3 regions of the Senegalia sp. (in: firmicutes) genome follow, and region 2 is predicted to be linked to each of the others. Evidence: predicted binding sites of a transcription regulator. Region 2 holds the regulator's gene; each other region holds the start of a gene.
The links. The regulator HrcA, encoded in region 2, represses chaperone genes, less so after heat shock. The targets are predictions, from matches to a motif close to TGTTAGCACTCNNNNNNNNNGAGTGCTAACA.
Positions count from the first base shown of each region.

Region 1: ACTHUW_RS09085 (co-chaperone GroES) is a predicted target of HrcA. The motif match lies at 2,856-2,886, and genes of this name have one in related genera.
Region 3: htpG (molecular chaperone HtpG) is a predicted target of HrcA. The motif match lies at 3,125-3,155, and genes of this name have one in related genera.

Region 1 is NZ_JBQCYD010000032.1:464-12,513, reverse strand. Features, by position in the region: gene ACTHUW_RS09105 (Na+/H+ antiporter NhaC family protein) at 1-237, shown strand, start outside; gene ACTHUW_RS09100 (CsbD family protein) at 367-552, shown strand; gene ACTHUW_RS09095 (CsbD family protein) at 617-808, shown strand; gene groL (chaperonin GroEL) at 863-2,506, opposite strand; gene ACTHUW_RS09085 (co-chaperone GroES) at 2,540-2,821, opposite strand; gene ACTHUW_RS09080 (AI-2E family transporter) at 3,017-4,114, opposite strand; gene ACTHUW_RS09075 (DUF554 domain-containing protein) at 4,181-4,864, opposite strand; gene ACTHUW_RS09070 (DNA-3-methyladenine glycosylase family protein) at 4,886-5,770, opposite strand; gene ACTHUW_RS09065 (hypothetical protein) at 5,860-6,672, opposite strand; gene ACTHUW_RS09060 (methyl-accepting chemotaxis protein) at 6,755-8,806, opposite strand; gene ACTHUW_RS09055 (FAD-binding protein) at 8,914-10,137, opposite strand; gene ACTHUW_RS09050 (electron transfer flavoprotein subunit beta) at 10,159-10,941, opposite strand; gene ACTHUW_RS09045 (acyl-CoA dehydrogenase) at 10,963-12,050, opposite strand, start outside.
Region 2 is NZ_JBQCYD010000061.1:705-10,821, forward strand. Features, by position in the region: gene mtaB (tRNA (N(6)-L-threonylcarbamoyladenosine(37)-C(2))-methylthiotransferase MtaB) at 1-990, opposite strand, end outside; gene ACTHUW_RS11695 (16S rRNA (uracil(1498)-N(3))-methyltransferase) at 991-1,743, opposite strand; gene prmA (50S ribosomal protein L11 methyltransferase) at 1,736-2,686, opposite strand; gene dnaJ (molecular chaperone DnaJ) at 2,777-3,925, opposite strand; gene dnaK (molecular chaperone DnaK) at 4,002-5,852, opposite strand; gene grpE (nucleotide exchange factor GrpE) at 5,887-6,441, opposite strand; gene hrcA (heat-inducible transcriptional repressor HrcA) at 6,467-7,507, opposite strand; gene hemW (radical SAM family heme chaperone HemW) at 7,614-8,744, opposite strand; gene lepA (translation elongation factor 4) at 8,797-10,117, opposite strand, start outside.
Region 3 is NZ_JBQCYD010000031.1:81-12,130, forward strand. Features, by position in the region: gene ACTHUW_RS08950 (DUF4352 domain-containing protein) at 4-564, shown strand; gene ACTHUW_RS08955 (phosphatidylglycerophosphatase A family protein) at 600-1,094, opposite strand; gene htpG (molecular chaperone HtpG) at 1,215-3,092, opposite strand; gene ACTHUW_RS08965 (DUF6904 family protein) at 3,211-3,960, opposite strand; gene ACTHUW_RS08970 (DEAD/DEAH box helicase) at 3,988-6,090, opposite strand; partial or broken gene ACTHUW_RS08975 (BREX system ATP-binding domain-containing protein) at 6,090-7,418, opposite strand; gene ACTHUW_RS08980 (NINE protein) at 7,408-9,516, opposite strand; gene ACTHUW_RS08985 (type I restriction endonuclease subunit R) at 9,548-12,050, opposite strand, start outside.

The DNA of each region.
Region 1 (12,050 bases), on a different contig from region 2:
ATTGCTAGTGCAGTGTATCCTCTAGCTTCATTCACAGCAATAGATATTATTAAATACAATTTTATGGCAATGATTGCAGTTGGATCAATACTAATTCTTACATTAACTGGATTAGATAGATTTGTTCCTCTATTTGGAATACCTTCTGAACCAGATGTTAGAATAAGAACAAAGGCTGAAAGAGAAGCTAAAATAGATGCTGATAAGTCAATTAAAGAAGCTAACACTGTAAAATAAACACAATTAAAACATATAGGAAAATATAATAAAAAGAATGTTTTTGGAATTAATTTCCGAAACATTCTTTTTTAATTATTTTAAAATAAAAATTATGGGTATAATATATTTTAAAGGAGGTGTTTACCCATGACACACAATAACAAATCAAAATGGGAAGAATTAAAAGCTACTATAAAAGAAAAATGGAATAAGATAACAGATGAAGATATAGAGTATATAAATGGTGATACAGAAAAATTGAACGAGAAGTTTACAGAAAGATATGGTAAATCTTATGATGAAATAGAAAGAGATAATATGTATCATAATTAATTTTTAAAATTAACATATGTGGGTATATATTAATTAGGTTAAAATAATATAAGGAGGTACTAATTTGGATAAATCAGATTTTAAAGCAAAATGGACGCAAGTAAAAGGTGAAGCTCAAAGAAAATGGGGTAAACTTACTAATGATGATTTAGATGTTATTGAAGGTGATAGAGAAAAATTAGTTGGAAAACTCCAAGAAAGATATGATATGAGCCGTGAAGAAGCTGAAAGAGAAGTAGATAGTTTTAGAATGTAATTAAATATTAAAAAAGCATGCAGATTAAAATCTGCATGCTTTTATTTTTTTCACTTACATCATTGGCATTCCGCCCATACCTCCTGGCATTCCTCCGCCGCCCATTGGCATGTTATCATCTTCATTTTCTTCATCTGCTACAACTGATTCTGTAGTAAGAACCATTGCTGAAACTGATGCAGCATTTTGAAGTGCTGATCTTGTTACTTTTGTAGGATCAACTATACCTGAATCTATCATGTTTACATATTCTTCATTTAATGCATCAAATCCTATACCTTTTTCACTAGTTTTGATCTTTTCAACTATTACTGAACCTTCAAGTCCTGCATTTTCACAAATCTGTCTTACTGGTTCTTCTAGTGAACGAAGTACTATGTTTACTCCAGTTCTCTCATCACCTTTTGTTTGATTTACAAGTTCTTTGATCTTTGGTATTGCATTTATAAGTGCTGTTCCACCACCAGGAACTATTCCTTCTTCTACTGCAGCCCTAGTTGCTGATAATGCATCTTCTATTCTTAATTTTCTTTCCTTAAGTTCTGTTTCTGTAGCAGCTCCAACTTGTATAACAGCAACTCCTCCTGCAAGCTTTGCAAGTCTTTCTTGAAGTTTTTCTGTATCAAATTCTGAATCAGATGATTCGATTTGAGCTTTTATTTCATTTACCCTATTAGCTATTTCATTTTCATTTCCATTTCCATTTACTATAGTAGTATTTTCTTTGTCTATTCTAACACTAGATGCTGTTCCTAGCATATCTAATGTAGTTTCTTTTAAATCATATCCTAATTCTTCACTTATAACATCTCCACCTGTAAGGATTGCAATATCTCTTAACATTTCTTTTCTTCTATCTCCAAAACCAGGTGCTTTTATAGCAACACAATTAAATGTTCCTCTAATTTTATTTACTACTAATGTTGCAAGTGCTTCTCCTTCAATATCTTCTGCTATTATAAGAAGTTGCTTACCTTGTTGAACTATTTGCTCAAGTACTGGTAATATTTCTTGAATACTAGTTATTTTTTTATCTGTAATTAAAATATATGGATCATCTAAGGATGCTTCCATTTTTTCCGTATCTGTTACCATATAAGGTGATAAATATCCTCTGTCAAACTGCATTCCTTCAACTACATCTAAAGTAGTACCCATTGAACGTGATTCTTCAACAGTTATAACTCCATCTTTTCCTACCTTTTCCATAGCCTCTGCTATTAATTCACCTATATTTTCATCATCTGCTGAAATAGATGCAACTTGTGCTATTGCTTCCTTGCTTTCTATTGTCTTTGAAATATTTTTTATCTCTTCTACTGCAACTTCTACAGCCTTATGTATCCCTTTTTTTAGGATCATAGGATTTGCTCCAGCTGCAACATTCTTAAGTCCTTCTCTTATCATTGCTTGTGCAAGTAAAGTAGCTGTAGTTGTTCCATCTCCTGCAACATCATTTGTTTTTGTAGCTACTTCTTTTACAAGTTGTGCGCCCATATTTTCATATGCATCTTTTAATTCTATTTCACGCGCTATAGTAACTCCATCATTAGTAATTAAAGGTGAACCAAATTTCTTGCCAAGAACTACATTTCTTCCTTTAGGTCCTAATGTAACTTTAACTGTATCTGCTAATTTATTTATACCCTTTTCCATTGAACGGCGGGCTTCTTCTCCAAATCTAATTTGTTTAGCCATTAAATAATCACTCCTTTAATTTTTTTGAAATTTTTACTCAACTATTGCAAGTACATCGTTTAATTTAATTATTATATAATCTTCATCATCAAGCTTAACTTCTGTTCCAGAAAATTTAGATGCTATAACTTTATCTCCTACTTTTATAGTATCTTTCTTTTTATCATCTGAAGTTATTCCATCTCCCAGTGCCAACACCTCTGAAATTAGTGGTTGTTCTTGTGCTGAGTTTGGTAAAACAATTCCGCTTTTAGTTTTTTCTTGTGCTTCTATCTTTTTAATTACTAATCTGTCTCCTAATGGTTTTAAATTCATTAATTACCCTCCTCAAATTTTTAAATATTTTCATTATTAGCACTCACTCTTAGTGAGTGCTAATCCTTCTAAATATAATAGTACAATTTTGTAGTATTATATGCAAACCTATAAATTACTACTAATTGCCTATTAATTGTTATTATATATGAATATCTTCTTCTAGCTCTTTGATTCTCGTTTTTTCTTCTATATTTATATATCTATATTATTGTTTTTTAAACTCTTATCTATAAATCTTAAAACTAAAAGTCTAATAACTGCTATAACAGGTACACCTAATAGCATTCCCATAAATCCAAATAGTGAACCACCTATACTTATTGCAGATATAATCCAAAATGGTTTAACTCCTACATGTTCACCTAATATTTTAGGTCCCAAATAAAGTCCATCAAATTGTTGAATTACAAGTATTGTAATTGCAACCCACAATGCTTTTATAGGAGATATGAAAAGCGTTATAATTACAGCAGGTACTGCTCCAATAAATGGCCCAAAATAAGGTATCATATTAGTAATACCTACTATTACACTAAGCAACATAGAAAATGGTGCTCTGACTACTATAAATAGCACTAAGAAGCAAATAATAGCTACTATTAATGAGTCTATGAATTTACCTACTAGATACCTAGAAAATACTCTATTTACATCCCTACCTAGTTCTATAGTCTTTGTAGCATTATTATAATTAAGTACAGAATATAATAATCTCTTTATCTGTCTTTTAAAATTCTCTTTATCTTTAAGCATATATATTGATATAACTATAGATAAAATCAATTTAATTAAAAATGCTGTTGCATTTATTGCTTGAGATAGTACTTGATTAACAGCAGAATTTGCAACTTCTGTTATTTTTGTAAGTGAATCTAATATCAAATCTTCTATGGTTTGAGTTATATTTGTTCCACTAAATATTTCAAATCTAGTTACATTATATTCAAGAAATTCTTGAATGTTTTTTATGTAAGTAGGAGTATTGCTTATAAGTGTTGTTATACTTTCAATTATATTTGGTGTAACTATGGATATTAAAAACACTAAAGCACCAAGTACTATTATATATGCAAAAAATATACTGCCTATTCTATTTAATTTAAAAGTTTTTCCTAGATAGTCAACTAAGGGATTTAAAAGATAGGCTATACCAAATGCAATTAAAAAAGGACTTAATATACTTAAAAAATCTATAAAAGAATGTGGATTATCTATTACTTTAAATAGTAATATTGATAATATAATTAGTGGTAAAAAATTCAAATACGATATTACTTTTCTTTTATTCATTCTTAATCCCCTTTAAAGTTTATTCTACATTTCATTATATATGATATATATCTAAAATGATATAGATTAAAAAACTAATTTAACCATATAAAATACTAGGGGGAAAAATATTCCTGGAAGCATATTGCTTACCTTTAGTTCTTTTAATTCTAATACATTTATTCCTATTGCAAGAATTAATATTCCTCCTACAGCTGACATCTCTAAAACTACTGAATCTATCAGCACTCCGCTTAAGGAAGAAGCTAAAAGGGTTATAGTACCTTGATATATAAATACAGATATAGCAGAAAAAATTACCCCTATACCAAATGTAGATGCAAATATTATAGCAGTTACCCCATCTAATACTGACTTTGCATAAAGTGTGTCATGATTACCTGTAAGACCACTTTCAAGTGCACCTACTATAGACATAGCTCCTACACAAAATATTAAAGATGTTGTGATAAAACCCTTAGCAAAGTTTTTATCACCTCTTCCAAATTTACCTTCTAAGAAATCTCCTAGTTTATTGAGTCTACCTTCTATATTTATAGCCTCACCTACAATAGATCCCAATACTACACTAAATATTACAACAAGTAAATTTACATCTTTAAGTGCATTATTAAGTCCAATAACTATTGCTGTTAATGCAAGTGAATCCATGATAATTCTTTTATAATTGTCCTTTAACCCATTTTTTATATTTACTCCTATTATTCCTCCTATTAATATAGCAAAAAAATCAACTATAGTTCCTAACACAAAAAGAACCCCCTTAATTACTTACTTCTTCTTACCTATTCCAAGTTCTCTTGCATAATAAAATAAATATTGTTGTGCAAAACCTGCAAGGTGTCCGAATTTTTCTTCTCCATATTTTTGAATAACTTTTAATTTAGTATCTTCCTTTAAATAAAAATATTCCATAACTCTTTTTACCCACACATCTATAGGAAAGGCATCTGATTTTTCCATAGAAAATAACATTATGCAATCTGCCACTTTTGGTCCTACTCCTGGAAATATCAAAAGATCTCGTCTTGCATCTTCAGTTGGTAGATTTTTTATAGCATAAACATCTATTTCTTCTCTTGATATGATATTTGCTGCTGATAAAATATATTTAGCACGAAATCCTACGCCACAATCTTTGATATCTTCTAATGATAATCTATTTAAACTCTCTGCGCTAGGAAAAGAATAATATTTATTACCTCTATATTCTCCTATTAATTCTCCATATTTTTCACTTAATAAATTCAAGGATTTTTTTATTCTAGAAATCATATTATTTGCAGATGTAATAAAGGAAATAAGCATTTCCCACTCATCTTGATTTAATATTCTCATTCCACTTCCAAATTTTATAGCTTCTTTAACTATTTCATCCTTTGAAAGTTCATCTTTGATTTTGTCATAATCTCTATCTAAATCAAAATAATGATACCAAATCTTTAAAAAATCTTCTTTATTAGTATTAGAAAAAATTGCATCATTTCCTACTTTTGAAATATTTAATATCTTGCCAAATGCAACTATAGTATAGGAATCATCTTCCTCTACATGCCATCTAAATGCCTGACCACATTCAAATATATGTTTAGGTTCAAAGTTTTTTATATTTTTTATTATTATTTTATCATTTTCTTCTATCAAATCATATGTCATATTACTACCTCCTAATTTACTTTATACTTATGATAGTTACCCTCAGAGGCTACTTTTAAACTATATGAAGCTAAGAATAAAAGTGTTAATTAAATATTTATGATTTTTTTAACATTAACATTCACTGCTAAAACATTTAAAGCAGTTGCATATTCAATTTCAGCAATTATAGATTCTTGCAATTGTATTATTAATGGAGGAATGGCCTCCACTTTATCCATATTTATATCTATATTTATTTCTATACCATGTATATCATCCTTGATATAAACATTACTTATCTTTGAAATATTGGATATTCTATAGCCTGATATCCTTATTAAATCCTTTAATACTCCATTTGAAATAGTATATTTGCCAAGATAACTAAAGGTTGGTCTAACTACAGTTTTCTCATAGCTATCTTCTTTTTTGTCACCTTTTCTCTTAAATATTTTAAGTGTATCAAGAAAATAACCAGAAAAGTCTTTCTTTACTTCAAAGGTTGGTACTGGAATTATATGTTTTCCTTCCTTCATTCTAGAATTTCTTGCTATTGCTATCTCTTCTTTTTTTGAAATTTGATCTATATATATTTTCTCAGAAATTTCAGGAAGTTCAAGTGCTTTTGCTATCTTTTCTACCATTCTTTCTGAAGTGCCAATCAATAATATACTTTCTATTTTATCGTTTTTTAATATATTTAATACTGATTTTCTATGTCCTTCATCCATAAACAAGGCTGTTTTTACTGCTTTTATTGTAGAATGTTCTCTTTTTGCTGATTTTCCTGCCATGATTTTTGTTCCTTTTATAAGCAAACCATCATCTAATATATATTTTATTTTTTTATCCTTTGCTAAATTTATAGCCTTATAACTCTTACCTGTTCCACTTGTTCCAACTAAAGCATACACTTTCATTCATATCACCTCAATCTATTAACTATAGATATTATAACACGAAAAAGTGGACTATAAACATGTCCACTTTTAAAAAATATTATTAAATTTTAAATCTCTCTATTTCGCTATTTAATTTGTCAGAAAGAGCAGATAAATTATTTGCAAGCATTGCTACTTGTTCTACTGCACTTGTTTGCTCTTGCATGGAAGCACTTACTTCTTCTGATGCTGCTGCTGTTTCTTCTGATACTGATGATATGTTTTGTATGCTATCTACTAGACCATTTTTGCTCTCTTCAATAGTCTTTATATATTCATTCATATTTTCTATCTTAGCTGATATATCATCTATTTTATTTGATATATTAGAAAAACTATTATTTACCTTCTCTACTGCATTATCTTGTTTTTCTGCACTTGATTTTACATCTCTCATAGCATCTACTGTGTTTTTACTTTCATTTTGAAGTCCTAGTATTATATCCCTTATCTTTTCTGCCGCTATACCTGAACCTTCTGCAAGGCTCCTTATTTCATTTGCTACAACTGCAAATCCACGTCCTGCATCTCCTGCTCTTGCTGCTTCTATGGATGCATTAAGTGCAAGCAAATTCGTCTGCTCTGCAATTGATGTTATGGTTCCAAGGATTTCTCCTATATTTTTTGATTTATCATTTAATCCTGTTACAGCTTTTTCTATATTATCTGTTGTAAGCTTATTTTCTTTATTTTCTTCCTTTAAACTTTCTACTGCTGATACCCCTTCTATATTTAAATCCATTACAGTTTTAGTATCATTTATTATCTGTTCACTATTTATTACTAGTTCATTTATACGCTCACCCAGTCCTGCTACAAGGTTTGCTCCATTTTCTGCATCAGATGCTTGCTCTGAAGCTCCTTTTGCTATTTCTTCAACAGTACGAGATACTTCTTCTGCCTGGGCACTAGTTTCTTCAGATGTTGCTGCAAGTTCTTGTGATGAACTTATTACTGACATTGATGCTTCTCTTGAATTATTTATAAGGTGTTTTACTTCCCCTACCATTATGTTAAATGTCTCTGATAATGTAGCTATTTCATCATTTGTAATTATATTTGACTTTACAGTAAAATCTCCCTCTTTAACTTTTTCCATATCCTTTACTAGAAGATTTATAGGTTTGGTTATCTTTTTAGAGTAATAAAGTGCTGCAGCTATTGCTATAGTCAATACAAAAATTGCAATTACCAAATTGTAAAAAAGAATTTTGTTTGCTTCTTCTCTTATTTCAGACATATATGTAGTATTTAATACCTTCCAATTTAATCCACCTATTGTTGAAAACGTAGTGAATTTATCTTCTTCTTTTCCGTTTTCTTCCATAGAATATTCTACTATACCACTTTCTTTTTTTGCTGTAGCAGTGTTCACTTCTTCTATAGGTAATTCTTCTCCTACTAAATCAATGTTTGGATGAGATATTACAATATTGTTGCCATCTACTAATATTAATTCTCCTTCATCCTCACCCTTAATTTTTCCTAATCTATCAGCCAACACCTTAGATGATAGATCAATTGCTATAACTCCTTTTAAATCATCACCATTATATGAAGGTACTGATATTGTAACAATTGTTTCCTTTGTATCTACATCTAAATATGGATCATTCCATATAGTTTTTTTATTTTCCTCTGCTAAACTATACCATGGTCTTGTAGTAGGAATATATGATTCATCTTCACCTAAATCAGTTTGTGGAAAATCATAAAATCCTCCTACTGTTGGAGCAAAATAAATACTTAATATTTCATCATTTGAATTATAATAATCACCTAAAGCTTTATTGATATTATTTACTTCTTCTTCACTTAATTCTTCTTCTAAATCAGTAAATGCTTCATTTTTAGAAATTACATTTATTCCTTTTTCATAATTTAAAAAGTACTCAGATACCCCATTTTTAATTTCTTGAGTAAGTTGAGATGATGAATTCTTTAATTCTTCTTCTAAGGAATTAACTGATACTAAATATGAAGAAACACCAACTAATAGAACTGTAGAAAATATGAGTATTACAACTAGCCTTATTAATCTTTTATTAAGACTTTTTTTCTTTCCTACTACTTTTTTATCTTTTCTTTTACTTTTCTTAAAAATATTTTTCAATTAATACACCCCCATATATATATCGACATGTTTTTACAATACATTAATTTTTTTACAAAAAAACACTCAAATATATTTAAATATATTTGAGTGTTAATATTTTTAATTTATGCTTCTAATCCCTTTAAAGCTGTAACAATGTCATCTACATTATCAAGAGCTTCAAGTAATTGTGGAATTACTTCAAATAAATCTCCCACAATACCATAATCTGCAACTTTAAATATTGGTGCATCTGCATTTTTATTTATTGCTACGATACAATCAGATGATTGCATACCAGCTAAATGCTGAATAGCTCCAGATATTCCTGCTGCTATATATAACTTAGGTCTTACTGTAGTTCCTGTTTGACCTACTTGATGAGAATGCTCTATCCATCCTTCATCTACTGCTGCACGAGATGCTCCTATTACTCCATCTAATTTTTCTGCTAATTTTTCAAGTAATTCAAAACCTTCTTTAGTTTGCATTCCTCTACCACCAGCAACAATGATTGGTGCTTCATCAAGTGCTACTATTTCTTTTTCAGATTTAACAACTTCTAATACTTCAGTCTTTAAATCCCCTTCTTTAAATGATACTTCTATATTTTCTATATTAGCATTTGCATCTTCATTAAATTTTGCTTTCTCCATAACCCCAGGTCTTACTGTAGACATTTGAGGTCTATGATTTGGACAAACTATAGTAGCCATTAAGTTTCCACCAAAAGCTGGACGAGTTTGAAGTAATTTACCATCTTCCTCATCAATTTCAAGACGTGTACAATCTGCAGTAAGTCCCGTGTGTACCTTTGCAGATACGCGAGGTCCTAGGTCTCTACCAATTGTTGTAGCCCCTATTAACATTATTTCAGGTTTTCTTTCATCTATTAAATCAGCTATTACTTTAGCATAAGCATCAGTAGTATAGTTTTCTAATTTTTCATTATCTACCTTTAAAACATTATCTGCGCCATATTTTGATAAAAGTTCAGCATTTTCATCTAAATTACTACCAAGTAATACTGCTGTAAGTTCCACGCCTCTTTTATCTGCCATCTTTCTACCTTCACCTAGAAGTTCTATGGATACATTTAATACTTCATTTTGTCTTTGCTCTGCAAACACCCATACACCCTTATAATCTTCTATATTGATTTTATGCTTTACTTCTTCTTCATCCTTAACAATTGCATTTACAGGACATGCATCCACACATTGTCCACAAAGAGTACAATTATCCTTTATTATTGCTTTTTTATCAATCATATCTATAGCATCAAATGGGCATACTTTAACACAAATTCCACACCCAATACATTTATCTGTTATCACTCTTATAGCCATTATTTTCCCTCCTTCTAATAATTATATTATCTGTCTTTCCTTAAGTCTTACAACTAAGTTTCTTACCTTTTCTTCAGTACTACCTTCTAATTGCTCTCCTGATCCTCTAGTAGCTGGTGTAAATGATTTTTTAACTTGTGTTGGAGATCCTTTAAGTCCTATTTCATCCATATCTACTATTATATCGTCTGCAGACCATACTTTTATTTCTTTTTCTCTAAATGCATCAAATATTCCTCTCATTGAAGGATATCTTGGTTCATTTAATTCACCAATTGCAGTAAGAAGTACTGGCATTTGTGCTTTTACTTTGTAATATCCATCTTCTACTGCTCTATGAGCTATGATTTCTTTACCATCTATTTTTAAATCTTCAACATAAGTTATTTGTGCTAAATTTAAATGTTCAGCAATTTGAGGTCCAACTTGTGCTGTATCTCCATCTATTGCTTGACGACCACAAAGTAATATATCATAATCTAATTTCTTTATAGCTCCTGCAAGAGTTGTAGATGTTGCCCAAGTGTCAGATCCTGCAAATGCTCTATCACTTAATAATATTCCTTCATCTGCACCCATAGCTAAAGCTTCTTTTAAAGCTACCTTTGCTTGAGGTGGTCCCATAGTAAGTACTACTACATTTGCACCATATTCATCCTTAAGTCTTAATGCTTCTTCTAATGCATTTTTATCATCTGGATTTATTATACTTGGAACTCCTTCTCTTATAAGTGTTCCTGTTTTTTTATCTATTTTAACTTCATTTGTATCTGGAACTTGTTTGATACATACAATAATATTCATAAAGTATTCCTCCTATCATTTTTAAGCTAATACATTACCAGCTATAACCATTCTTTGAACTTCTGAAGTTCCTTCATATATTTCTGTAATCTTAGCATCTCTCATCATTCTTTCAACTGCATAATCTTTCGTATACCCATATCCTCCATGAAGTTGAACTGCTTTTGTAGTAACTTCCATAGCAACTTCTGAAGCATAAAGTTTTGCCATAGCTGCTTCTTTAGCATATGGAAGACCTTGTTTCTTTTTATCTGCTGCACTATATACAAGTAATCTAGCTGCATTTATTTTTGTTTCCATATCTGCAATCATCCATTGTAATCCTTGGAATTTTGCTATTGCACGACCAAATTGCTCTCTTTCTTTAACATATTTAACTGACTCATCCATAGCACCTTCTGCGATACCAAGAGCTTGAGCCGCAATACCAATTCTACCACCATCAAGAGTAGACATTGCTATTTTAAATCCTTTTCCTTCTGCTCCCAATAAATTTTCTTTAGGAACTTTCACATTTTGAAAGATTAATTCTGTAGTAGCTGATGCTCTTATACCTAATTTATCTTCTTTTTTACCAATTTTGAATCCTTCATAATCTGCTTCAACTATGAAAGCACTTATTCCTCTTGTACCTTTTGATTTATCAGTCATAGCCATTACTATATAAGTATCTGCCTGACCACCATTTGTAATAAATACTTTTGATCCATTTAATATATAATGGTCCCCTTCTAATTTTGCAATTGTTTGTTGACCTGCTGCATCTGTTCCAGCATTAGGCTCTGTTAAACCAAATGCACCTAGCTTTTCACCTTTTGCAAGTGGCACTAAATATTTTTGTTTTTGTTCTTCTGTACCATATTTATATATTGGCCAAGCACCAAGTGATGTATGAGCTGAAAGTATAACTCCTGTAGTACCACATTTTTTTGATAATTCTTCTACAGCAATTGCATAAGCTAGTTCATCTCCACCAGCACCGCCATATTCCTTAGGAAATGGTATACCCATCATCCCTGCCTTCACCATTTTTGCTACTGTTTCTTTTGGAAATCTTTCAGATTGATCTATTTCAGAAGCAATAGGTTTAACTTCCTTTTCAGAAAACT
Region 2 (10,117 bases):
CTTAAATACATGGACATTTGCAAATTTTATTTCCTTTACAAATTCATATGTCTCTTCAAATTCTTCCTTTGTTTCACCAGGAAAACCTACTATTATATCTGTTGTAATAGCAGCATCTGGCATGAAAGCTCTTATAATTTCTACTCTTTCTTTGTACTGTTTTGTATTATATTTTCTATTCATTCTAAAAAGCACAGTATCTGAGCCACTTTGAAGTGACAAGTGAAAATGCGGACATATTTTTGTGAGTCTACTTAATCTTTTCATAAACTCATCTGTGATTAGCATTGGTTCTATTGAACTTAATCTAATTCTTTTAAGTCCTTGTATTTTATGAACTTCTTCTATGACATCTATCAGTGAGATTTCACCTAAGTCTTTTCCATAGGAAGCTACATGAATACCAGTAAGTACTAGCTCTTTAAATCCTTTATTTACTAATGTTTTTGCTTCTTTTATAATGTTTTCAAAGTCTCTGCTCCTAATAGGTCCTCTAGCATAAGGGATTATACAATATGAACAAAATTGATTGCAACCTTCTTGAATCTTTATATATGCTCTAGTATTTTCTTGGATAGAATTTGCATCTAATTCTTCAAATTTTCTTATATCCATTACATTTTCTACTATATTAATTTTAGTATTTTCTTTTTTTGCTTTTTCACATAATTCTACTATCCTATTTTTTTCTTTTGTACCAATTATCAAATCTACTCCAGGAATATTTGAAACTTCTTCTGGTGAGATTTGAGCATAGCATCCTACCACGCAAATTATGGCCTGTGGATTTTCTTTTTTTGATTTTCTAATAAATTGTCTGGATTTTCTCTCACCAAGATTTGTAACTGAGCATGTGTTTATTACATATACATCAGATTTTTCATTATGATTGTTTATATTATAGCCATTATTTCTAAAGGATTCAGCTATTGCATCAGTTTCATATTGATTTACCTTACATCCAAGTGTATAAAATGATACAGATTCCATTTAAATCCCTCCTACATCTCCTAATTGATACATAATTATAGATATTAATGTAAGTCCTGCTGTCTCTGTTCTAAGTATCCTAGGTCCAAGTGAAACAATACTTGCTCCTATTTCTTGTAATTTTTTTATTTCTGATTCAGAAAAACCACCTTCTGGTCCTATAATTATGCTTATATCTTTTTCTTTTGTTTTCTTTAAAACTTCTTTTATATAAATTTTATTTTCATTTTCATAAGGAACTATTATAAAACTATTATTTTTTTGCATTTCTTTAACAGCACTTTCTAAACTCATTATTTGAGGAACTTCTGGTATGATTCCCCTTTTTGATTGTTTTGCTGCTTCAAATGCTATTTTTTCAAATCTTTCTAATTTCTTTTCTTCTTTTTTATTGTTATTTATTTTAACTATAGTTCTATCAGTTATTATAGGAACTATTCTTTTCACTCCTAATTCAGTAGCTTTTTGAATTATAAATTCCATTTTTGAGGATTTAGGATAGCCTTGATATAAGGTAATATTTATATTACTTTCACGCTTGATATCTGTTTTTTCTAATATTAGAGTTTCAATAAATTCATCTGTAATGTTTTTTATTTGAACTATATATTCATTGTCTAAGCCATCTGAAATTTCTATTTTTTCATTTTCTTTTAATCTTAAGACATTTTTCATATGTTTTAAATCATCTTTATTATCTATTATAATATTTTCATCCTTTATATTATCAATATTTACAAAAAATCTATTCATCTATTTTACCTATCTTAGAAACTAAACATGCCCATTCACCTAAGTTTATTTCATCTATCACCTTTAGTCCATTTTCTTCTAAAGATTTTCTTACATCATCTACTTTATCCAAAATTATTCCTGATGATATAAATACTCCATCATCTTCTAGAAATCTTTTAATATCTTCTGATAAGATTTTTATTATATCTGCTACTATATTTGCAACTATTACATTTGCTTTTCCATCTATTATATCTAATAGATTCCCATATTTAACTTGTACTGTATTTGATACTCCATTTTTCACTACATTTTGTTTTGCTACACTCACTGCATCTTGATCTAAATCAATTGCAATAGTATTTACAGCACCCAGTTTAGCACTTGCTATAGCAAGTACACCTGTACCTGTTCCTATATCAAATACTGTATCAAATTGATGGATATGTTTTTCAAGTTGTCTAACACACATCATTGTAGTTTCATGCGTTCCAGTACCAAATGCCATTCCTGGATCCATTTCTATTATTATTTCTTCTTCTTTTTTTTCATATTCTTCCCAGCTAGGTTTTATAACTATTTTTTCACCTATTTTTTTAGGTTTGTAATATTTTCTCCATGTAGCTGCCCAATCTTGATCTTCAATTTCGGATGTGGTTACTTCCCCAAGACCTTTATCAAGTTGATATGAAGGAATCATTTCTATGTTGTCTTTAATAAGTTCGATTATATCAATCAAATCTTCACTTTCTTCAAAATATCCTTTTATTATTGCTCCTTCAAATTCACTTTCTAGTAGACTAGGATCAATATAATCCCATTTTTCATTATCTGTTTCAAAATGACTTATATCTTTTGGATCCTCAATAACTAATCCACAAGCTCCTGCTTCGTATAAAATATTAGTTACTGTTTCTACAGCTTCGGTAGTAGTTTTCACTTGAACTTCGATCCATTTCATATATTCACATCCCTAAAATTATTTATACTTTAGATTATATCAAAAAATAGATAAATAATCATCTTTAGCAGATGATTATTTATCTTTAGTTTAACCAAATATGTCTTTTACTTTATCAAAGAAGCCTTTTTTCTGCTCATGAACCGTTTCGCCAGTTTCTTCTGCAAATTTTCTTAATATATCTTTTTGGTCATCATTTAAGTTTTTAGGTACTTCTATGACTACTTTTACGTATTGGTCCCCTCTACCATATCCTCTTACACTTGGTATACCTTTGTTTTTAAGTCTAAATACGGTACCTGTTTGGGTTCCTTCATTTATTTTATATTTTACCTTTCCATCAAGTGTAGGTACTTCTACCTCATCACCTAATGTTGCTTGAACAAATGTTATAGGAAATTCTAATATGACATCATTTCCATCCCTCATAAATATTTCATGAGGTAATACATTTATATAAATATATAAATCTCCTCTAGGCCCACCTTTTTCTCCTGGTTCCCCTTCTTCACGAAGTGGGATTACTGAACCTGTATCTACTCCTGCTGGAACATTGATTGTAATTCTTTTTGTTTTCTTTTCTGTGCCTGTTCCATTACATTTTGTACATGGATCAGATATTATTTCTCCTGTTCCATCACATGTTGGACATGTTTTAACATTTACAAATTGTCCAAAAGGAGTGTTTTGAGCTTGTTTTACTTGCCCCTCTCCATTACATGTGCTACATGTCTTTTTATCACTATCTGATTTTGCACCTGTACCATGACATTTAGAACATTCTTCTGTTCTTTTTATATCTATTTTCTTTTCTACTCCAAAAGCAGCTTCTTTAAATGATATATCTAGAGCAACTTTTATATCTGCGCCTTTTCTAGGACCATTTCTCCTTCTGCCACTAGAAAAACCACCACCGCCACCTCCAAATATATCTCCAAACACATCACCAAATATATCTCCAAAATCAAAGCCTTGGCCACTAAATCCTCCACCAAAACCACCTGCACCTTGTCCATTTACACCCTCATGCCCAAATTGATCGTATCTTTGTCTTTTTTCTGAATTACTTAAAACCTCATAAGCTTCACTAGCTTCTTTAAATTTGGTTTCAGATTCTTTATCATCAGGATTTAAATCTGGATGGTACTTTTTAGCAAGTTTTCTATATGCGCCTTTGATTTCTTTTTCATCAGCATTTTTACCTACACCTAATATTTCATAATAATCTCTTTTACTCAAGTTTCCACCACCTAATCACAAAATTTCTTTAAAATACTAAAGCTAAATCAAATGATTTAGCTCTAGTATAATTTAATTATTTTTCTTCTTCTTCTTCATCTACTACTTCATAATCAGCATCAACTACATTGTCATCTTCAGCTGATTGTGAACCAGTTTGACCTTGTTCACCTTGAGCTTGTTGCTGTTTTGCAGCTTCTTCATACATTTTTTGTGAAATAGCATGGAATTCAGTATTTAATTCTTCTGTTTTTGTCTTTATTTCTTCTGTGTTATCATTTTCTAATGCGGCTTTAAGTTCTTCTATTTTTGCTTCTACCTTTGATTTTTCATCAGCACTTATTTTATCTTCTAAATCTTTAAGTGTTTTTTCTGTTTGATAAACAGTAGATTCAGCAGTATTTTTAGTTTCTATTTCTTCTCTTTTCTTCTTATCTTCTTCTTCATGCATTTCTGCATCTTTAATCTTTTGATTTATTTCTTCATCAGATAAATTTGTTGATGCTGTTATAGTAATTTTTTGTTCTTTTCCTGTACCTAAATCTTTTGCTGATACATTTACTATACCATTAGCATCTATATCAAATGTTACTTCGATTTGAGGAACTCCTCTTGGTGCAGATGGTATTCCTGTAAGTTGGAATCTACCTAAGGTAACATTATGAGTAGCCATTTCTCTTTCACCTTGTAATACATGAATATCTACAGCTGTTTGATTGTCTGCTGCTGTTGAGAATGTTTGGCTTTTCTTAGCAGGTATTGTTGTATTTCTTTCTATAAGCTTTGTAAATACTCCACCTAATGTTTCAATACCAAGAGATAGTGGTGTAACATCTAATAATAATACATCTTTAACTTCTCCACTTAATACTCCACCTTGTATTGCTGCTCCAAGTGCTACAACTTCATCAGGATTAACTCCCTTATGTGCATCTTTTCCAGTTAATTTCTTAACTTCTTCTTGTACTGCTGGTATTCTTGTAGAACCACCAACTAATATAACCTTATCTAATTCACTAGCACTAATATTTGCATCTTTTAAAGCATTTCTAATAGGTCCTAATGTCTTTTCTACTAAATGAGAAGTCAATTCTTCAAATTTAGATCTTGATAAATCCATATTTAAATGCTTTGGTCCTTCTTGAGTTGCTGTAATAAATGGTAAGTTGATATTAGTCTTCATTGTAGAAGATAATTCTTTCTTAGCCTTTTCTGCTCCTTCTTTTAATCTTTGAAGAGCCATTTTGTCATTTCTTAAATCTATACCATTTTCTTTTTTAAATTCTTCTGCTAAATAATCAATTAGTACCTTATCAAAATCATCTCCACCTAAATGATTGTCTCCCTTAGTAGATATAACTTCAAATACTCCATCTCCAAGTTCAAGTATAGATACATCAAATGTACCTCCACCTAAGTCATATACCATTATTGTTTGATGTTCATCTTCTTTGTCTAGTCCATAAGCAAGTGATGCTGCTGTTGGCTCATTTATGATTCTTTTAACGCTAAGTCCTGCTATTTTTCCTGCATCTTTTGTTGCTTGTCTTTGACTATCTGTAAAATATGCTGGTACAGTTATAACTGCTTCAGTTACAGTTTCACCTAAATAACTTTCAGCATCAGTCTTTAATTTTTGAAGAATCATTGAAGATATATCTTGTGGTGTAAGTTTCTTATCATCAATATTTTCTGTATGATTTGAACCCATATGTGTTTTTATAGACATAATAGTTCTTTCTGGGTTAGTAACTGCTTGTCTTTTTGCTGTTTCACCTACTAATCTTTCGCCTTCTTTTGTAAATGCCACTACTGATGGAGTTGTTCTATTACCTTCAGAGTTTGGTATAACAACAGATTCCCCACCTTCCATTACTGCAACACATGAGTTTGTTGTTCCTAAGTCAATTCCTATAATCTTACTCAAATTAATTACCTCCTAAATTTTTCTTAAAATATTTTTATTTTGCTACTTTAACCATGCTAGGTCTTATTACTTTATTTTTTAGTTTATAACCTTTTTGAAATACATCTATAATTATCTCTTCATCTACATCATCACTTTCTTCTTGCATTACTGCATGATGTAAATTAGGATCAAACTTTTCATCTTTAGAGTCAATTTCTTCCAAACCATTTTTTTGTAATATTTCTAGAAGTTGCTTATATACCATTACAACACCTTCATAAAAACCTTCTTTTTCTTCATCTTCACTTGCAGATGCGAATGCTCTTTCAAAGTTATCTATTACATCTAATAATTCTAATACTAATTTTTCATTAGCAAATTGATAAATAGATTCTTTGTCTTTTTCAACTCTTCTTTTATAATTTGTAAAATCAGCTTGAAGTCTCAAAAAACTATCATTTAATTTGTTGAACTCATCTGATTTATTATCTACTTCTTCTGTTTGTTCAATTTCTTCAGTTTCATCTTCTTCTTCCATTTCACCTTCTGCTAAATCTTCTTCTTCTAGCTTTAATTCTTCTTCTAAATCTTTTTCTTCTTTATTCAACTACTTCACCTCTTTTTAGTAATAACTACTCAAAATATCTTTTTAATATATTAGATAAATCTAAAGATAATCTTTGAACTACTGGAATAACTTTTGAATACTCCATTCTAGTAGGACCTATCACTCCAATTTTTCCAATTATTTTGCCATTTACCTTATAGGTTGCAGTGATCAAACTACAATTTTTTATTTCATCATAGGTATTTTCTTCACCTATTGAAATCCCTAAATTATGGTTGTTTGCTAACTCATTATTAACAAGCATATCTATAACATTATCCTTGTTTTGTATAAATGATATAAAAGATTTGGCCTTATCTATATCATTATATTCTGGAAAATTAAATATCTTTGTAATACCATTAGAATAGGATTCTATAGTGTCAATACTATTAAATGAATTATTAATAGTTGTAATTAATGAATCTAATACATCTTTATATTCATATATATTATGACTCATGTCATTTTCTAGTATTGTTCCTATGCTTCCAATCATTTCATCTTTTAAATTTTCTGTAAGGATATTAGATATTATATTTAAATCTTTATTAGATATTGATTTTTCAAGTCGCAATATTGTATTTTTTACAATACCTGAATGTGTAACTATTACAAGCAATACTCTTTTTTCATCTACTGGTACTAATTGTATGTGCTTTATTTTACTAAGTTTAAATTGTGGAGCAATAGCTAGTGATGTATAATTGGTTAATTTTGATAGTATTGATGCACTATTTTCTATTAACTCTTCAATCCTACCTATTTTTTCTAACATGTTTTTATCTAATTTGTTTAATTTTTCTTTAGTTAAATTTTGATTTTCTGTAAGCTTATCAACATATAATCTATAAGCTTTATTGGATGGTATTCTTCCAGCTGAGGTATGTGGTTGTAATAAAAACCCTAACTCTTCTAAATCACTCATTTCATTTCTAATTGTTGCTGGACTAACACCCAAATCATATTTTTTTGATATGGTTCTAGATCCAATTGGTTCAGCATTTATTATATAATTATGGATGATAGCCTGTAATATCTTTAATTTCCTTCCATCTATCTTCATTGTATCACCCTTTTCAAATAGTTATTAGCACTCTACATGTTCGAGTGCTAATCTCTATATAAAAAAATATCATTTTATTTGCCTTTTGTCAAGTCATTTTATTAAATTATATAAATTCAGAAAAAACTATATTTGATAAATCAAATCCTTTTTTAGTAAGATATATTCTATCATTTTCATTTTTAATTAAATTATTTTTTTCATTTCTAACTAAAGCTTCCTTATGTCTTTCTTCTAGGTCTATATTATATTTTTCTTTAAAATCTTTTTTTGATATTCCTTTATTTAATCTTAAGCCCAAAATTATATATTCACTCATTTCTGTCTCTTTATCAATGTCCTCACTATAATATATAGCAAATTTATCATTTGATATAGATTCTTTATACTCTATATAATTTTTAGTATTTCCAAATCTTTTAGAAAACATATTAGAATGAGCAGATATTCCAAGGCCTAAATATGGTTTTAGCTGCCAGTAATATAAATTATGCTTGCATTCATAATCTTCCTTTGAAAAATTGGATATCTCATATTGCAGACGATCATTGCTTTCTAAAAGCTCTATTCCCCTGTGATACATTTCTCTTTCTTTATCTTCATCTGAAATATCTAATTTCCCCTCACTATATCTTTTATGAAACAAAGTCCCCTCTTCTATTCCCAAACTATAAAAGGATATGTGGGGAACATTTAATTTTATCATTTTATTTAAGGTCTCTAATACATTTTCTACACTTTGATTAGGTAAATTAAACATTATATCTGTATTTATGTTTGAAATTCCTGATTTCTTTATCATTTGATAGGTATTTAAAAAATCATTAAAATCATGAATTCTACCTATATCTTTTAATATATCATCATCTATAGATTGTACTCCTATACTAATTCTATTTATGCCCATTTTTTTATATGCTAATAATTTATTTTCATTTAATGTTTTAGGATTTGATTCAATTGTAACTTCTTCTAAATCAAGATTAAATTTTTCATGTAATTTATCCATAATTAATTTTATATATTTTTCATCTATTAATGAAGGCGTACCACCTCCAAAAAACAAGGTCTTAAATTTATATTTCTTTACTTTTTCACCATACATATCTATCTCTTTTAATAATAAGGATATATATTCATCTATTTTTTTATCATCATAGGAAAAAGATGTGAAATCACAATAGTCACATTTTTTCACACAAAATGGTATATGAATATATAATGCAGCATCTTTCAAAAAATCACCTCACAAATATAAGAAAAAGCGAACTTAAAAATATGTTCGCTTTTTACTTATCATCAAATTTAAGTACTGCAAGGAAAGCATCTTGAGGAACTTCTACATTTCCTACTTGTCTCATTCTTTTCTTTCCTTCTTTTTGCTTTTCTAATAATTTTTTCTTTCTACTTATATCTCCACCATAGCATTTAGATAAAACATCTTTTCTAAGTGCCCTTATGGTTTCTCTTGCTATTACCTTAGTTCCAATGCTTGCTTGTATAGGCACTGCAAACATATGTCTTGGAATAACATCTTTTAATTTTTCAACTATCATTCTTCCTCTATCATATGCCTTATCTTTATGAGCAATAATTGAGAATGCATCTACTAATTCCTTGTTTATTAAAACATCTAATTTAACTAATTGTGATTGTTCATATCCTTTTAATTCATAATCAAATGATGCATAACCTTTTGTTTTAGATTTCAAAGCATCAAAAAAATCATATATTACTTCATTAAGAGGTATGTCATAGTGAAGTACTACTCTAGTTTCTTCTAAATACTCCATAGTTTTAAAGGTTGCACGTCTATTTTGGCATAAATCCATTATAGGACCTACAAAATCAGTTGGACTCATTATAGAAGCCTCAACTATTGGTTCTTCCATATATTCTATTTCTTGAGTTTCTGGCATATTAGTTGGATTTTGTATTTCAATTAATTGACCATCTGTTTTTTTGATTTTATAAATAACACTAGGTGCAGTAGTTACTATGTTTAAATCAAATTCTCTCTCTAATCTCTCTTGAACTATCTCTAAATGAAGCAAACCTAAGAAACCACATCTAAAACCAAAACCAAGTGCTACAGATGTTTCTGCTTCAAAATCAAGGGCTGCATCATTTACTTGTAATTTTTCTAGTGCTTCACGTACATTATTGTAATCTTCACCCTCTGCTGGATAAATACCACAATAAACCATTGGTGTCACCTTTTTATATCCTGGTAGAGCTTCCTTAGCTCCATTTTTAGCATTAGTTATAGTGTCTCCTACTCTTGCATCAACTACATTTTTTATACTTGCAGCAACATATCCTACATCTCCTGCATTAAGTGCATCTATTTCAAGCATTCCTGGTGAAAATATTCCTACTTCTGTAACTTCAAAATATTTATCTGTTGCCATCATTTTTATTTGCATGCCTTTTTTTATAACTCCATCCATTACCCTTACATCAGCAATTACACCTTTATATGCATCATAATATGAATCAAATATAAGTGCTTTTAATGGATTATCATTGTCACCCTTTGGTGGTGGAACATTTTTTACTATATCTTCTAAAACATCTTCTATGTTTAATCCTTCTTTTGCTGAAATTAAT
Region 3 (12,050 bases), on a different contig from region 2:
AAAATGTTTAAAATGAAAAATTTAAAGAAATATTTATTTGTAAGTGTTTTATTGGTTGCTGTATCAATCTTCGCAGCTTGTGAGGAAGATTCTACATCTCAAGAAAGTACTAGTGATGAAACATCAGATAGCTCTGAAGTAAAGGAAGAAAATGATAATAAAGATGAGAAGGAAAAAGAAGAGCAAATATATAAAATAGGTGATACGGTAAAGATAAATGATGTAGAATTAATTATAAATTCAGCTTCATTTACAGAGCCTGCTGAATATGGCGAATCAAAAAATGGTAAGGTACTTACACTAGATCTTACAGCAAAAAATACAGGAGATGAACAAGTATTTGTAGATAATACGGAATTTGCAATTTATGATAATGAAGGTAACAAACAAGATGATTATTATAGCTATGATGAAATGGCTTTTAGCGAACAAATAAATAGTGGAAAACAAGCACAAGGTAAAATTTATTTTGATGTAGTAGAACAGGATTCATATGAAATGATATACACTCCATCATTTTCTTGGGATAATGAAGAGTATGTATTTGAAATAGTTCCAAAGTAGAAAAAATCCATCTTAGATAAGATGGATTTTTTTTATTATTCAACTGCATGTGCTATTCTACTAGCAGCAGCTGCTGCTATGGCTGAAACAAGATCATCCATGAAAGTATGTACTTTGCCTTTGTGTTTTTCTTTATTATCTAATTCTTTTATGATTCCAACCTTCTTTTTATCTAAATATCCATAATTGGTAAGACCAATAGTTCCATATATATTTACTATAGATAGGGGTATCACTTCATCTATCCCATATAAACCTTCATCAGTTTCAACTATTTGTTGAAGTGGCTCTGGCAATTGTTTCTTTTCTGCTAGTTCATCAAGTGCTACTCCTGTAAATATAGCATGCATTACTTCTCTTTTTCTAAGTACTCTTTCAACATTTTCTATGCAATATTCCAGAGTCAAATTATCATTATAATCCTTTTGTAAATACATAACTAATTCAGCTATATCCTCCATCCTTACTCCTCTTTCTTCTAGCTTTTCTATAGTTAAATCATATAATTCTTCTGCAGTATATTTTTTCATAATATCAAACTCCTTTAATTTTTACTTAATAAGTATTATTTACCCTATAATTAAATTTTAAAAGCAAATATTTAAAAACAACCCCTTATACCATCTTAGATATAAGGGGTTGATTAAATTCTAGCTCATTATTTTACTCATATTCTTAGAAAACTCCACTGGATCTTCTATAGGTAAACCTTCAATTAAAAGAGCTTGATTATATAATAAATTTGTATATAGCTGTATCTTTTCCTTATCATTATTTTCTGAAGCTAATTTTAATGATTTAAATACTTGATGATTTGTATTAATTTCTAGAACCTTATCAGCCTGTACATTTTGATTATTAGGCATAGCACTTAATACCTTTTCCATCTCTATTGAAATTTCACCTTCATTTGCAAGGCATACTGGATGATTTTTAAGTCTCTTTGAAGCTCTAACCTCTTTAACCTTATCTGATAATACATTTTTCATATCTTCAAATAGTTTAGTATTTTCTTCTTTAGTTTCATCCTTAGTTTCTTCATCATCTTCTATACCTAAATCTCCACTAGATACAGATTTGAATTCTTTTTCCTTATATTCATTTATCATTTTTATAGCAAACTCATCTACATCATCATCTAAATATAATATCTCATAACCTTCATCTAAAACTCTTTCAGTTTGAGGTAACTTTTCTATTTTATCAATAGAATCTCCTGAAGCATAATAAATATATTTTTGATTTTCTTTCATTCTCTCAATATATTCATCTAAAGTTACTAGTTTCTTGTCATTTGAAGAATAGAATAATAGTAGGTCTTGTAATATTTCTTTGTTTTGTCCAAAGTCACTATATATACCATATTTTAATTGTCTACCAAAAGAATTATAGAACTTTTCATATTTTTCTCTGTCATTTTTTAATAAACTTAAAAGTTCAGATTTTATTTTCTTCTTTAAATTTTTAGCTATGAACTTAAGCTGTCTATCATGTTGAAGCATTTCACGAGATATGTTTAAAGATAAATCTTCTGAATCAACCATCCCTTTAACAAAGCTAAAATAATCAGGTAATAGTTCACTACATTTATTCATAATTAATACTCCATTAGAATATAGCTCTAATCCTTTTTCATATTCCTGAGTATAATAGTCATAAGGCATACTTTCAGGTATATAAAGAATTGCGTTGTATCTTATAGTACCTTCAACTTTTATATGACTATATTTAACAGGCTTATCCATACCATAGTGCTTATCTTCATAGAACTTCTCATAATCTTCTTTAGTAAGCTCATTTTTATTCTTTTTCCATATAGGCACCATACTATTTATAGTTTCTTCTTCAATATACTCTTCAGATTCGCCTTCTTCATCTTCTTTTTCCTTATACTTAGTTACGTCCATCTTTATAGGGTATCTTACAAAATCAGAATATTTTTTAATAATATTTTGAAGCTTATATTCATCCAAATATTCACTATAATTTTCATCTTCAGTATCTTCTTTTAATTTTAATGTAATAGTAGTTCCAATACTGTCTTTTTCAGTTTCTTCTATAGTATATCCATCTGCTCCTTGAGACTCCCAAACATAACCTGTATCACTACCAAGTGCTTTAGTTTCTATAGTTATAGTATCAGCTACCATAAAAGCTGAATAAAAACCTACACCAAATTGACCAATAATATCATGACCATCTTTTGCTTCATTTAATTTTTTGAAATCTAGGGAACCACTTTGAGCTATAGTACCTATATTTTTCTCCAACTCTTCCTTATTCATACCTATACCAGTATCACGAACAGTTAAAGTTCTATTTTCCTTATCTGTAGAGATTTTTATATAATAATCCTCTTTATCAAAATTAATAGAACTATCTGTGAGTGCCTTATAGTAAATCTTGTCTATAGCATCACTAGAATTTGAAATAAGTTCCCTTAAAAAAATCTCCTTATGTGTGTAAATTGAATTAATCATTAAATCTAACAATCTTTTAGATTCTGCCTTAAATTCTCTTTTTTCCATAATAATCTCCCTTCACTAAGTAAAATTTCACAATTTAGCACTCTCGCTTGGAGAGTGCTAACCTATACTTATTTTTATCATATATTTTAGAATTAGTCAATACGTCTGATCTTTAAAATTACCATTCTATATCTTCAGGATATTCCTCATTAAGTCTAAGTTCAAAGATAGAACAATTATATTCTTCTGCTGCTAATTCAAATTGTTCTTCAAGATCTAAATATCCTTTACCTTTTTCTACTAGTCTCTTTCCAAATACAGATATTTTTTCCAGTCTTTTGTCTTTATCTAAATTTACAAATTTAATATTTAATAAATCCAAATATTGTGTTAAATAACCTGAAAATCTAGTATAATCATTTATCATATAGCTTAATAATCTACCATATCTGCCTTTAGTTATAGTATCTTTAAGACACTTTTTAAATTGCGATTGAAATAATCTAACAGTAGCAATATTATTATCCCAAATATTCGGCTTATCTTTAAATATATCAACATAAGCAGATGAGTTTTTTCTAGCATATAACTGTAGAAAATCATTTAATACCATTTGTATATATAACATCTCTGGCCAAAATATATTAACTTTCAAATATACATTTTGTTTTGGAGCTATAAATGAATTAAATTTTAATATATCATCATTAATGCCATTTTCAACAAAGGTGTAATCTCTGTCTCCTTGCATAGCATGTCTTATATCATAGCATAATCCTAAGACCCTCATCTGTGATGAATAAAAATTTCTATATTCATCTTCATCACCTATGATTTTATGCAAAGCTTTATATAAATTCTCAAAATCTAAATAATCTCCATATAAGGATACGCCTAGATTTTTTTGTGTGTTTTCCATATATAGCATTGTTTTTTCCTCCAGTAGGTATGTTAGTTAAATTATAATTCCTAAATATTTTTTTGCTCCATTTAAATCTAATATGTTTTTAATGATATAATTTATCTTTAGGTTAAGGGGTAATAATTCTTTATATTTATTAGAAGATAGATATAGCTCAATTATTTCTAAGTTATTTTTTAAATAATCATATATTTTCTCTTCTTCAAATTCCTTTTCTATTATATTATTTATATATCTCTTTATATTTGTACCACTTATATAGGTTTCTCTATCATCTAATTTATACTTTCCATCTTTGTCAAACATATTTAATAATAACAATATTGTTCTATTAATTTTAGTACCTTGAAAAGTTCTAAGTCCTATTTCATCATTCTTTTCTATCCACTGAAAATATTCATGTTTTAAATTTTCTTCAGCAAGTTTAATTAAAACTTCTTTTATATTATCATTATAATTTACCCAGTAAGTTTTATCTTCTAATATAGCTTTCATTCTACTTCTTATTTCATTAGTTACATTTCCACTATTCCCTAAAAACATAGGAGGATTTCCATCTAAAGCTTTACTTACATATATTTTCTTGCTTCTTAATTCTATATCTTTTATCTTCCATATTTGACCTGACAAAAATATATTTACTCCTGTTTGTACACTAGGAGATAAAGGTATTTCTCCTATTTTTTTATCATTACTATAAACAGAAAAGTTGTTCTGTGTCTCAAAATGAACAAAAAAATCACTTCCTCTTAACAATTTTTCTGTTTCTAATCCCGTTATAGCTTCATTTTCTAATATTTCTATATATTTTTTATCTATTAGATGTTCTATCAACTCCAAATATTCTTCATCTTCTATTTGATTCCAACATTTATATTTTTGATTTATATTGTTTAAATTCTCCAATGACATCCCAGTATATTCTAAAAGAATAGATATTACCTGATGAGCAAGAACATCATAAGGCTTTGTTATAGGATTAAATCTATCTAATACCCCTTCTTCATACAGTGATAATGCTGCTAAACCTTGTAATAAGGACCATTCATCTGTACCTATCAAATGCAATATATTTTTTCTTGTAATCCTACCACTTCTTCCTAATCTTTGTCCTAAACTTGCTACAGAATGTGGAGCATTATATTGAACTATACTATCTACTGAACCTATATCTATACCTAATTCCAAAGTTGATGTACAACATATAGTAAACAATTGTCTTTTGCTAGTTTTAGCAAATTTTTCTGCTATCAATCTCATATCTTTGCTCACAGAAGAATGATGAGCAAAATATCTAGTATCAGAACCTCTTTTTTTACCTAATCTGCTTAATCCTACAGCCAATCTTTCTACATCACCTCTTGAATTTGGAAATACTAACATAGACTCTTTTTGGGAATAATTATAAATTTCTTCTAGTGCTTTTATTGAATTTTTCTTTATGTTTGATTCATAATAGCTTTTGGTAGATTCTAAATCATTTTTACTATTATCCAATAATACATCTGTAGTTCTGTCACTTATAAAAAAATTCTTTACTTGTTTATAATCTTCTCTATTTAATGTAGCAGACATTCCTATAAATCTAGGATTCTTTTCCATATATAGTTTTATTCTTTCTATAAGAGATCTTAGTTGTATTCCTCTATTATTTTCTAAGAAACTATGTATTTCATCTACTATTATCCATTCTGTTCCATTAAATAATCCTCTTGCTTCACCTGGTCTTAAAGACAACATAGCTTCTATGGATTCTGGAGTTATTAAGAGTATCCCTTTAGGCTCTTTTAATAATTTACTTTTCTTAGTTCTAGATGCTTCTCCATGCCAACTCGTTACTGGTATATTCATATAATTACACAATTCTAATATTCTTTTGAATTGATCATTTATGAGAGCTATTAATGGAGAAATATAGATAATTTTAAGTCCAGAATCCCAATCCTTTATAAGATTAATTGCTGGTAAAAATGCAGCTTCAGTTTTACCTGAAGCTGTTGGTGCTGCTAATATTAAATTATTATCTGTATCATGAACACGTTTTATTGACGCTTCCTGTATATTTCTTAGAGCTTCCCAACCTTCATCATATATATATCTACGAATTTCTCTTTGTAATAAATTATAACTACTCATTATAAAACCTCTATTTCATCATCTTTATCATTTTTATCTTTAATTACAGGTATAGGTTCTTTCCCAAACTTTATATGAATTATATTTTCAATAGATTCATTTGGATTTTGTCTTATTAAATCCAATATTTCCATATAATCTTTAATCACAGCTCTGGGAGTTAAAAATTCATCTGCACCTGGCCTATTTAATTGTTCTTACATATATTTTTTTATATGTTCTGTTGTCATAGATATATTTTTTCTATGAAAGATATTATATATATTATTTAAATTTTCTAATAGAGTATAAATTTCTTCAGTGTTTAAAGGCTTTAAGGGTAAAATAGTCCTATTAGTGTTTAAAAGTTTAGAATCCATAATATCTTCTGATCCAACTCTACCTTTCAATGCTCCATAACTAGACATGCCACGATTTTCATCAAACACAGTTTTTCTAGTAGTACCAAAATTTATAAAAAGTCCCCTTGCAGCATTTGATTTACATTCATTAAATATATTTAGTATTTTTTCATAGTTTCTTTCTCTAGTTCTACTCATTGGTAATTTGTACAAATTAACTGCTTCATCAAAATTTACTACAAAGCCAGAATAACCAATATCTGAAAATAACTCTGCTAAATTTTTAATTGCTTCATACCAATTATCATCATTTATTATCTTTTCAATTTTCATTTCTCTTTTGGCTTCAGTTTTAGTATCTATATCTCCACGAATCCATCTTAAAGCTTTTAATCTTATCATTTTATTATCTTCTACTATACCCTCATAATATTTTGCAATTGCTTGTCCTAGTTCATAAGATAAACCAACTGATTTAAATGAACTAATAATATTTAAAATTTCTTTTTCTACAAGCTCTTTATTTTCTAAAGTTAATAATTCTTGCATAGGAATATTATCTCTTTGAGAAATATTCATAATAATTCTATTTATCCATTCTTCTAATATTGTGTCTATAGCATTGCCCTCTTGAGAAGTTTGTACAATTATATTATCTACTATAGCACTATATAAAGCTTTAGCTTTTCCATCAGAAGAATAAAATCTTCTTGTAGGAGTTAAATCTACTGTAGAAACAACAAAGTTTTTTTGAACAGCTATAGACTCTATAGTTCTAAGCATGAAACTCTTTCCACTCCCAAAATCACCTGTCCAGAACCTTATGTCACTTTCTCCTTGTATAATTGAATCCAAAATTGAAATAACTTCTTGTACCTCTTCATTTCTTCCTACTAATAAATGTTGAATTCCTTTTCTAGGTACTATTCCTCCTTCTAAAGCCTTTATTATATTATCAGCTTCCTTTGGATTAATTCTATTGTTCATTTAATATCAACTCCTTTACCATATCTACATAAAAATCATCTATTTTAATAATATCATCTTCAATTATAACTGTCTGATCTTGAATATATTCATAAAGTTCTTGATTTACATCACTTATAAAGGCATTTAGTAAATTGTCATTTTCCATAGCTATTTTTTTTGCTTCTTCAATCTTCATAAATTCAATATCTAATAATAATTTCAAGAAATTCATATGCTTAAATTCTAATTTATCATCACATTTTGTCTCTACTGTTTCTTGTTTTAAATTATTCTCCTTAGTCCCTTCCTTACTTGCTTCATCATCTATATATTCTTTTACAATTTCTACGGTTTTATTAAGCTCTTTCTTTGATAATTCTACCTTACCCATGTCTAGCTCTATTTTCTTTCTAATTGGGTTTTTAAGTTCCTCTAATCTATTAAAAAGTTCTAATGACAATTCTTCTTTAGATTTAATAATATCCTCATATATAGATATGTTATTATTATGGATAATATTTTTCAATACTTTAGCATTTTTTTGACTCAATTTCTGTCCTTTTTCTATTTCATATAAGCACAATAATAATAAGTTTTCATCATCTGATTTTTTAATTATTTCCTTTGCTATTTTTATAAAATTTTCATCTTCCTTATAATCAATTAAGAATCTGATTCTTTTATTAGTCTCATCTATTAATATCCTTTCTACTTTAAGTTTCCAATCACTAGGATCCTTTTCAATCATACAATTTAATATTTCTATTAATTTTTCGTCATTTATATGTTCTGTATATTCAATTTTTTTAGTATTTATATCATCAACAATTTCTTCTGGTAAGTATTTTTTGATATTATTTTGTTGATTATTAATATTTAATATCTGAGTGCCAGGCAAGAACTCCCTTATTGTGTTTTCTGCAATTTTTATTAAAGATGATAAGATTTTTCCATTGTTATAATCATCAAAATAAATATATTTTCCATCTACTATGTCTTTCAAAATATTTTTATTCTTCCATTTTATATTCTTATTTAACCCATTAGATATAACTTGCCAAATTTCTAAATATAAAGTTATAATTTGTTCCTTTACTCCATATATGTCCCATACTATTGTAGTTCTAGCTGGAGTAGCATTTAAAATATTTAGTTCATCACTACTAAATTTCCTGCTAGATCTAAGTTGCCCATCATTGTCCCACCACTTCCTTGACAACCCATTTTCTGTTAAATTAAATTGATCTAATGTATCCCTATTTGGCGGCGAGATATCTTTTTCAAATTCCTGAGCCTTAATAAAAAGTTTATCTTTAAGATTTTCACCTAAATGTTCATTCAATATTTTATAAGAGTATTCTGGATCATAATAATCATAAGTCCCACTATACACCTTAGTTACATGACCTTCAGATATGCAATAGATTGTATATAAAATATTATCATAATATAGGACCTCTGATTCTATTCTTTTTATCTCTTTATTTAATGAACTCTTATTGTTTTTTAATTCTTTATCTAAAAAGATACAAAGTTTTTCATATAGCTTTAATGTTTCTTCTTTAACTTGTGTGACTTTCATTATCGATCTTTCATAAGGAATGGTTAATATTTTAATCCAATTTGTTTTAAATATATTCAAAAAATCATTTTCTTTAGGAATACTTTTAGTTTTTATATTAGATATATCAATTATTTCTAAATCATTAACATCTTCTTTTTTACCCATTTTGATCTTTTCTTCTTTTATTTTGACTATATCTTTATCACTATATTCTATTTTTTTCATTTCAGGTGTATTAATGTTTTTCTTATTCATATTTTCTTTGTTTTTAGTTTTATTTTTAAATGAAAATATTCCTTTAAACAAATAAACCATTCCTTCTATAATTGATATAAAAACTATTAATGTTGCTAAGTTCCCTGATCCAAAATTTAGAGAAAATATTGATATCATTAAAAAGGTAAATCCTGATACTTTTCTATTCAAATAAAATCTATGTATACCAATGATACCTAGAAAAATTGCTAATATTGCTGCTATAAACAAATTTTTATTATTCTTTTTACATTCTGTTGTTTTCACAATATAATTTATCTTTTTGTTTGACTTCATATTATATTAACAATCCCTTCCATGTAAGATCTTAACTTCTCACTTGTTCTTGAAAATGATTATAGACTTCTAGCATCAATAAATCCATTAATTTATTCTTAAAAGATTCATCAGTTAGAACCTTTCCATAAAAGTTTTGATTTTTACCATATTCATCAATTATCTTGCCATCAAAAGAAGGTTCAAAAGCATGACGAAAGTTTTCTGCAGTATTTGCTCGAGCCTTTAGTTCTAAACTTTTGTCATTTTTAAGACTATTTCTAATTTGTTCAACAGCTAGTTTTTCAGAATCAGAAAAATCTGTTCCAAATCTATCATTTAAATTATTTATAATACTACTTAAATAATCAGTTTCATCCTCTTTAGCAGTAGAACCACCAGCAACCTTGACATTTACACCTATATCTTCTTCATCTTCTAGATATATTGATTCTTCTTTCCCTTCCTTTAATCTATAATACTCCAAAATAACTTTATCAGTTATATCTATCCCCCCAGTACTTTCTATATCTATTTTCTTTATAAGATACCTTAGATATATACTTAATCTGTGTAGTTCTGAATCTATAAAAGGAGCTATTTGAATTATTAAATTGTATAGACTAATAAACTTTTTAAATAAAGATCTTATTTCAATCTTTTCTTCTCTAGAAAATTCATCTATTCTATTAGAAGTATTGTTTACATAGTTTTCCATCAATGCTTTAGCATTTTTAGATTCTTTCTTTGTATATATTAAATCTACAAACTTTATAACATCTTCCTTGTTTATTACCTGTTTATCAAATATCTCATTATATATAGTATATATTTCATTTGGTTCTATATCATTATCTAATACAGTAGTTTTGTAAAAAGGCAAGAATGCCTCTTTTATATCTTCCGGATCATTAGCAAAGTCTAATATAAAAGTATCTTCTTTTCCAGGATATATTCTATTTAATCTAGATAATGTTTGAACTGCACGAACTCCAGAAAGTTTCTTATCTACATACATGGTATGAAGTTTTGGTTGGTCAAAACCTGTTTGATATTTATCTGCTACTATAAGTACCTTAGATTCATCCTTGTCAAATTCTTTGGGTAGACTTGATTCCTTTAATCCATCATTCATTTTAGATTCACTTAGTTCTTCATCCATATATTCATCTTTTACCTTGCCTGAGAATGCTACTAATGTCTTTAAATTGCTATATCCTTTTTCTTTGATATATTTATCAAAAGCAAGTTTATATCTTACAGCATGTTTTCTAGAAGAAGTTACAAGCATAGCCTTTGCCTGTCCCCCTATTTTTTTCCTAGTAGAATTTCTGAAATGTTCTATCATTACCTCAGTCTTTTGATATATATTATGAGGATGGATACTTACAAATCTAGCAATAGATTTTGCTGCCTTTGCCTTATCAAAAGTAGGATCATCTTCTATATGTTTGCCCACCTTATAATACATCTTATAAGTCATATAGTTTTTAAGCACATCTAAAATAAAACCTTCTTCAATAGCTTGTCTCATGCTATATATATGAAAAGGATAATGCTTTCCATCATGCCTTTGCTTGCCAAAAAGTTTCAAAGTAGTTCCTTTAGGTGTCGCCGTAAAGGCAAAAAAGCTTACATTAGAATCATCAACAAACTTCTCTAATTCATTATTAATCTTATCTTCAGTATCTACTATTTTACTTTCTTCTTTTATGGCTAAATCAGCAGCTTCTTCAAGGGATAATGATTCTTTTAGAGCCATCATATTTTTACCAGAAGTAGAAGAATGGGCTTCATCTATAACTATGGCATATTTCTTATCCTTGGTCCCACTTAGCTCCTTTAATATATGTGGAAATTTTTGAATAGTACTTATTATAATCTTTGTACCCTTTTCTAATTCATCCTTTAATTGACTAGAATCCTTATCTATCTTTGCTACAAGTCCTAATTTATGTTCTAATTGATATATTGAACTTTGTAATTGTTCATCTAAAACAGTTCTATCTGTTACAACAATTACTCCATTAAATATAACTTCATTTTGCTCATCATGAATAGATGCAAGTCTATGAGTAAGCCAAGTGATAGAATTTGTCTTTCCAGAACCGGCAGAATGTTGAACTAGATATTTGTTTCCTGTTCCTTTTTTCCTTACATGATCTAATATTTCCCTTACACAATTTAACTGATGATATCTTGGAAAAATAACAGTTTCTTTAAGCGAGACATCACCATTAACTTTGATATCTTCTACCTTGTTTATATAAATAAATTTTTCTAATATTTCAAGCAAGGAATCTTTTCTAAGTACCTCTTCCCAAAGATAATATGTTTTCATTTTACCAAACACTTCAGAATTTCCTGCTCCCCCATCATTGCCCTTGTTAAAGGGTAGGAAATATGTTTTATCTTGTGCAAGTTTTGTAGCCATATATACTTGATCCGTATCTAGGGCAAAATTAACTATAGATCTTTCTTTGAATCTAAATAATAGCTCTTTACTATTTCTATCCTTCTTATATTGACTTATAGCATTTTTATAGTTTTGTCCT